Regions from separate parts of the Erwinia sp. BNK-24-b genome, predicted to be linked through region 1. Evidence: riboswitches for the same ligand, from Rfam matches in the RefSeq annotation. Region 1 holds a riboswitch; the other holds the start of a gene.
What was found. Region 1 has a riboswitch for thiamine pyrophosphate ahead of thiC (phosphomethylpyrimidine synthase ThiC). Riboswitches for the same ligand answer to the same signal wherever they lie in the genome.
Positions count from the first base shown of each region.

Region 1 (3,481 bases):
TCTTTAGGATCGATAACGATTTCGCCGCTCTCAAAGTCGGCCATAAAAGCCATCATCAGCGACTGCGGGAAAGGCCAGGGCTGCGAGGTAACGTAGCGCAGATTTTTGACTTTAATACCGCTCTCTTCCATCACTTCCCGTGCAACGGTCTGCTCCAGCGTTTCGCCCACTTCAACAAAGCCCGCCAGCACCGTATAAATGCCGTTGCGATGGCGAGTATGCTGAGCAAGCAAAATTTCATCACCGCGACGAATGGCCACGATGATGCAAGGAGAAATTTGCGGATAATAGCGCTGGCGGCAGTGGCTGCACAGGCAGGCCCATTCCGTTTTGCTACGGTGCATGGTATGCCCGCAGTAGCCGCACCACTTGTGCGCACGATAGAATTCCGCCAGCTGGACGCCGCGTCCCGCAAGCTGAAACAGAACGGCATCCTGATCAAGAAGTTGTCGTAACGAGGCCATTCCCTCGGGGCGATTTTCACACACCAGCCGTACCGGTTCGCCTTGCCATTCTCCGATAAGCGATGCGGTTCGGCCCGTCAGGTCTAAATCTTGTGCAGTACCGTACGGTAATTGACCTTTCGGCAACCAAAGTTTCTGTTCATGGCTGACAACCCACCAGCCAGCGTCTACGCTTGAAATCTCAAGTTCCATAAATTGCTCATCCTCACTTCACGTACTACCGGATCGGGATAGACAGTTAAAAATAACACTTTTGGAGTCACTCATGCTTGACCAGCTGGAAGTTCTGACCTCACGCGTAGGCGGATGTAGCGAACTCGTAGATTTTTGTCTTCACTCACGCAAGCAGTTATTAGTTGCTTATTATCAAATGGTTGGCATTAAGCCTAACAAGGAATCGCTGACCACGCTCGACGAAAATGCGCTGGATAACTTTTGTCAAAGCCTGGTAGATTATTTGTCAACCGGCCACTTTACGGCGTATGAACGTTTTATTCAGGAGATGGAAGGCACTGAGCAGCTGGCGAAAGCCGCGCTAATCTATCCGTCTTTGCAGGGAAATACCGAGCACATTATGAGTATTTATGATGCTCATCTGGAAAATGCTATCGACCACGATAACTACCTGGAGTTTCAACAGGCGCTCTCCATGGTCGGCGAAGCGCTGGAAGCCCGTTTTACGCTTGAAGATAAGTTTATCCAGCTGGCGCTGGAGAAGTTTGCAACCACCCCGGCCGCCAACGATGCCGCGATGGCTCGTCCTGCCTGAAAAGTTATAAACTTGTAAAATCCTTGAGCTTTCCATAAAGCCCCTTTATGCTGAATGGGCAATCACCTAGCGATTGCCTGGCAACAGCCAGAATTCTTCTTGTCGGAGTGCCCTTTGGGGCTGAGACCGTTTATTCGGGATCCGCGGAACCTGACCAGGTTAGTACCTGCGTAGGGAACAAGAGTAAAGATTCAAGTCGGGGCTTTGACTGCCCGCGCTTACTCCTCCGAACTCCGGACAAGCAAATTTCCCTTATATCAGGAACTTGCTATGTCTACCCATACCAAACCCACTCGCCGCGAACAGCGTGCCGAAGCCCAGCAGTTTATCGACTCTTTACAGGGCGCCGCTTTTCCCAATTCAAAACGCATTTACCTGACCGGCTCGCGGCCCGATTTACGTGTGCCAATGCGCGAGATCCAGCTCAGCCCCACGATGACCGGCAGCAAAGATAATCCGCAGTTCACCGAGAACGAGCCGGTGCCGGTTTACGATACGGCTGGCCCTTATGGCGATCCTGAAGCCACCATTGACGTTCACGCCGGACTCGCCAGGCTGCGAGAAGCGTGGATAACCGAGCGCGGCGATACGCAGCCGATAGAAAAACTCAGCTCGGTTTATACCCAGCAGCGACTGGCTGACGAAGGGCTGGATCATCTGCGTTTCGATAACCTGCCTTGCCCGAGGCGCGCGCTGGCCGGACGCTGCGTTACCCAGCTGCACTATGCCCGCCTTGGCGTCATTACGCCGGAAATGGAATTTATCGCACTGCGTGAAAATATGGGTCGCGAACGTATCCGCAGCGAAGTGCTGTTACAGCAGCACCCGGGAGAAGCTTTTGGTGCCCATCTGCCGGAAAATATCACCGCTGAGTTTGTCCGTCAGGAAGTGGCCGCCGGACGTGCCATTATTCCGGCCAATATTAATCACCCTGAATCGGAGCCAATGATCATTGGCCGCAATTTTCTGGTGAAGATTAACGCCAACATCGGCAACTCTGCGGTCAGCTCCTCCATCGAAGAAGAAGTTGAAAAACTGGTCTGGTCGGCACGCTGGGGTGCAGATACGGTAATGGACCTCTCCACCGGCCGTAATATCCATGAAACGCGCGAGTGGATTTTGCGTAATAGTCCGGTGCCGATCGGCACGGTTCCTATCTATCAGGCGCTGGAGAAGGTAAACGGCGTAGCGGAAAATCTTAACTGGGATGTCTTCCGCGACACGCTGCTGGAGCAGGCTGAGCAAGGCGTGGATTACTTTACTATCCATGCTGGCGTTCTGCTGCGCTACGTGCCAATGACCGCCAAACGCCTGACCGGCATCGTCTCGCGCGGCGGTTCGATTATGGCGAAATGGTGCCTCTCCCATCATCGTGAAAGCTTCCTGTACGAACACTTCCGCGAAATCTGTGAAATCTGTGCCGCTTACGACGTCTCGCTGTCGCTGGGCGACGGCCTGCGCCCCGGCTCGATTCAGGATGCCAATGACGAAGCCCAGTTTGCCGAGCTAAGAACGCTGGGCGAGCTGACAAAAATCGCCTGGGAATATGACGTCCAGGTGATGATTGAAGGGCCAGGCCATGTGCCGATGCAGATGATCCGTCGCAACATGACCGAACAGCTGGAACACTGTCACGAAGCGCCTTTTTATACGCTTGGCCCGCTAACCACGGATATCGCGCCGGGTTATGACCATTTTACCTCCGGGATTGGCGCGGCGATGATCGGCTGGTTTGGCTGCGCCATGCTCTGCTACGTCACGCCAAAAGAGCATCTTGGTTTGCCTGACAAAGAAGACGTTAAGCAGGGGTTAATCACCTATAAAATTGCGGCGCATGCGGCTGACCTGGCGAAAGGCCATCCTGGCGCGCAAATCCGCGATAACGCCATGTCGAAAGCGCGGTTTGAATTCCGCTGGGAAGATCAGTTTAACCTGGCGCTCGACCCCCATACCGCTCGCGCCTATCACGACGAAACGCTACCGCAGGAATCCGGCAAGGTTGCCCATTTCTGCTCAATGTGTGGCCCTAAATTCTGCTCGATGAAGATCTCTCAGGAGGTGCGCGAATACGCGGCCAAACAGGAAGAAGCCCAGCCCATCGAAATTGGCATGAAGGAGATGTCGCGGGCGTTCCGCAGCCGCGGCGGTGAGCTTTATCATTCCGCCGATAGCCTGAACACAGAGGAGAACGTATGAGTCGCGGTGCCTTTCCCCTGACTAAGGAAAAACTGGGCCTTTATCCGGTAGT
Region 1 covers NZ_CP179901.1:4,379,508-4,382,988, forward strand. The annotation lists gene nudC (NAD(+) diphosphatase) at 1-656, opposite strand, end outside; gene rsd (sigma D regulator) at 730-1,233, shown strand; TPP riboswitch at 1,327-1,427, shown strand; gene thiC (phosphomethylpyrimidine synthase ThiC) at 1,504-3,429, shown strand; gene thiE (thiamine phosphate synthase) at 3,426-3,481, shown strand, end outside.

Region 2 (3,481 bases), 580 kb from region 1:
AAAGTTTAACGCCTGAAAAATGGCCAGTTCGATAGTGGTCGCCTTCGGGCCGCCGCCCAGCGCCAGTACGGTCGCAAAGCTGGCAAAACAGAGCATAAAAATGAGTGCGCCAGCAGGCAGCAGCTGCCGCCGTAGCCATGGCCATTCCATCAGGCGAAAACTGTTCCAGCCGTTAAGCCCAAGCTGGGCCGCGAGCTGCCGCTGTTCCGTCGGAATTTGCTCCAGCGTTTGCAGCAGCAGCCTGGCCGCCAGCGGCAGATTAAAAAAGATGTGCGCCAGCAAAATGCCTTGCAGGCCATAAGGCGTAAAGGTGTAGTGAATATGCAGCAGCGAGCAAAGCCAGGCCAGCCAGCCCGAACGGCCGTAGACGCTCAGAATGCCAAACACGGCCACCAGCACCGGCAGAACCAGCGTCATGGCGCAAAGGCGCAGAAGGAGCGTTCTTCCCGGAAACCGACGGCGATAAAGCGCGCGCGCCAGCGGCACCGCGGGCAGCAGCGCCAGCATGGCGGAAAGAAAAGCCTGCCCGAAAGAGAAACGCAACACGTGCCACAGATAGCTGTCGTGCCAGAGTTCTGGGCCACTAACCGGCGCGTTACGCCACAGCGCCGTAAAGGCGAGGGCGGCAGTAGCGGTCAACAGCATGGCCGCCGTCGCGCCGGGAAGCAGGCTACCTAGCGGCTGACGGCGCTTTGCCATGCACTGATCCACTGGCTTTTATGCGCCGCAACATCCGCAGCAGAATATTGTAACGAGGTTTTCGGCACGTTCAGCGTATCGAATCCGGCAGGTAGCTTCTCGGCCGTTACCGGATACATCCAGTTGCCGGTTGGGATGGTCTGCTGAAACGGCTTAGCCAGGATAAACTGCATAAACTCCTGCGCCAGCTGCGGCTGCTGGCTGGTTTTCAGCTGACCGGCAACCTCCACCTGTAAATAGTGGCCTTCGCTAAAGTCGGCCGCGGCATACTGCGTTTTCTTCTCTTCAATCAGATGATAAGCCGGAGAGGTAGTGTAGCTCAGCACCATATCGGCTTCGCCTTTCAGGAACAGACCGTAAGCCTCGCTCCAGCCTTTAGTCACGGTAACGGTTTTTTTCGCCAGCTTTTGCCATGCGTCAGGGGCCTGGTCGCCATAGATTTTTTGCATCCACAGCAGCAGGCCAAGTCCCGGCGTACTGGTGCGCGGATCTTCATAAATCACTTTAAGAGGACGATCGCTTTCCACCAGCTCTTTCAGGCTTTTCGGCGGATTTTGCAGCTTAGTTTTGTCGTAAACAAAGGCGAACCAGCCATAGTCATAGGGAACAAACGTGCTGTCGTGCCAGCCGCCGGGAAGAGTAACGCCATGCGTATCAACGTGGCTTTCGGCAAAAAGGCCGGTTTTTCTGGCGGCGTCCAGCAGGTTGTTGTCCAGGCCCAGCACCACATCGGCCTTGCTGTTTTTCCCTTCCATACGCAGGCGGTTCAGCAGCGATACGCCATCTTCCAGCGCCACATATTTCAGCTCGCACCCGCACCCGGCTTCGAAGGCCTTTTTAATTGCCGGGCCAGGCCCCCAGTCGGAAGAGAATGAATCATAGGTATAAACCGTCAGCACAGGTTTGGCAGCAACGGCAGGGAGCGAACAGAGCAGCAGCAGAGGCAGGACTTTTTTTAGCACTTTGCGTTCCTTGGTGGTCAGGGCGACGCATGATCTGAGCGGGGGACTCTCAAATCCCTACGCCGGTATTAGCCGGATCAGGTTCGACGGGTTTATCTCAGCGTCGGCTTGCGCCACGCACCCCGTTGAGAACGCACTAGTCTAATGATTTCGGCGCATTAGCGAAAGCATCATGTTCAGGTGGCGCAAACCAGGCAGATTTAAAGTCAAACCAGCCAAGCGTATTCATGCGCACGCCGCGCATGCTGCGTTCGCCTTCCAGCAGCAGCCAGTGATGAAAAACAGGATGAAGATAACAGTCGGTGACCAGCTGTTTGCTCCAGTCCGCCAGCGACAATTCCCGCTCGCGCCAAAGCCTGGCGTCGCGCTGCCAGTCAACGGGCACACAGTGCTGCAACAGGGGAATTTCATAGAGCAAGGCGAACAGCGAAAACGCCAGCGGCAGGGTAAAATTGGCGCTGCCCAGCCAGATATCGCTTTGCGCCTCTCCGCGATGCCAGCTTTCGTAATCAACCTGCTGCATGATCAGCTCTACGCCTTCGGCCGCCAGCAGCGGCTGTAGAGCATTAGCAATGGCCTGATGCTCTACATGATCGCCATACCAGGTCAGCGTCAACGAGGTTAGCCCCTCGGGTTTTTCTCTCGGGCTCAGGTCACGGCGATGATGCCAGCGTGGCAGCAGGCCATAAGCCGGAAACCAGTAGCGCTGGTAGTCCATTCCCGCGTGGTTTAATAAGGCTATGGGGTTGGCGATGGTGCTAAGCCAGCGACGAACCTGCTCATCGCGGCCCAGCGAGGAACGCTGGTCAAACAGCAGAAAATAGCAGCCTTCCTCAAGCCGGGCTTCTTCTGATTTCTCTCCCAGCTGACCGCCTTCCAGCTTCACGCCGGAGTAAACCAGCTCTTCACTAATCTCCGGCAAAACCCAAATGTTAACTTCATCAATAAGCGCGCGGTAGCCGAAGTAGTCGTCAAACGCCTGGATACGCAGCTGGCTTTGCTGATTGCGCACGACGGCATAAGGCCCGGTGCCAACCGGCTGGCGACTGAAATTCGGCAGTGAAGGCCATTCCTGCGGCAGGATCATTGCGCTGACGGCAGCCAGCAGCCAGGGAAGCCAGCTGTCAGGCTGACGCAGATGGACATCCAGCGTCCAGGGCGAAGGGGAGTGAATACGCGCTATGTTGCTGTACAGCGGCTGCCCGAGCGTTCTTTCCAGCGAAGAGATGACATCCGCCATGGTCAGTTCGCGCCCGTGATGAAAACGGATAGCCGGACGCAAATAGAAGCGCCATTGCAGTGGCGTAAGCGCTTGCCAGTGGTGAGCGATGTCCGGTTCGATTTCCCCGTTTTCCTCATTTATCCGCGTCAGGCTGCTGAAAACCTGGCGCGCCAGATGCGTTTCCGAACGGCGCAGCGGCGTAGCGGGATTCAGATTCAGTAAAGAGCGATAGTAGAGCACGCGCAGAATATGTTTCCCCTGGCGAAAGCTGCGGCCCAGATGAGAGATCAACATCTGCCGTACGGCGTCTTTATCACCAAGCAACTGTACCAGCTGGTCGATACGGTCCTGATCGAGCAGATCTTCCGCCCGCTGCTGCTGGAGCGCCAGGCCGGTATAGAGGAAATTGAGCTTTGAGCGCTTGCCGCGCCCGGCTTCAGCCTGCCATTCCAGCCAGCCCGCTTGCCGCATCGCGTTGAGCAAATTCCGCATGTGGCGGCGTGAACAGCTGAGCTGTGCGGCCAGCTGGTCAAGCGTCGTTTCCTGCGACTGACCATCGCATATCGCCCACAGGCGGATAAACTGCTGCTGTAATCGC
Region 2 covers NZ_CP179901.1:3,796,428-3,799,908, reverse strand. The annotation lists gene thiP (thiamine/thiamine pyrophosphate ABC transporter permease ThiP) at 1-699, opposite strand, end outside; gene thiB (thiamine ABC transporter substrate binding subunit) at 675-1,661, opposite strand; TPP riboswitch at 1,698-1,796, opposite strand; gene sgrR (HTH-type transcriptional regulator SgrR) at 1,798-3,481, opposite strand, start outside.
Region 2: another riboswitch for thiamine pyrophosphate. It lies ahead of thiB (thiamine ABC transporter substrate binding subunit); the one in region 1 lies ahead of thiC (phosphomethylpyrimidine synthase ThiC).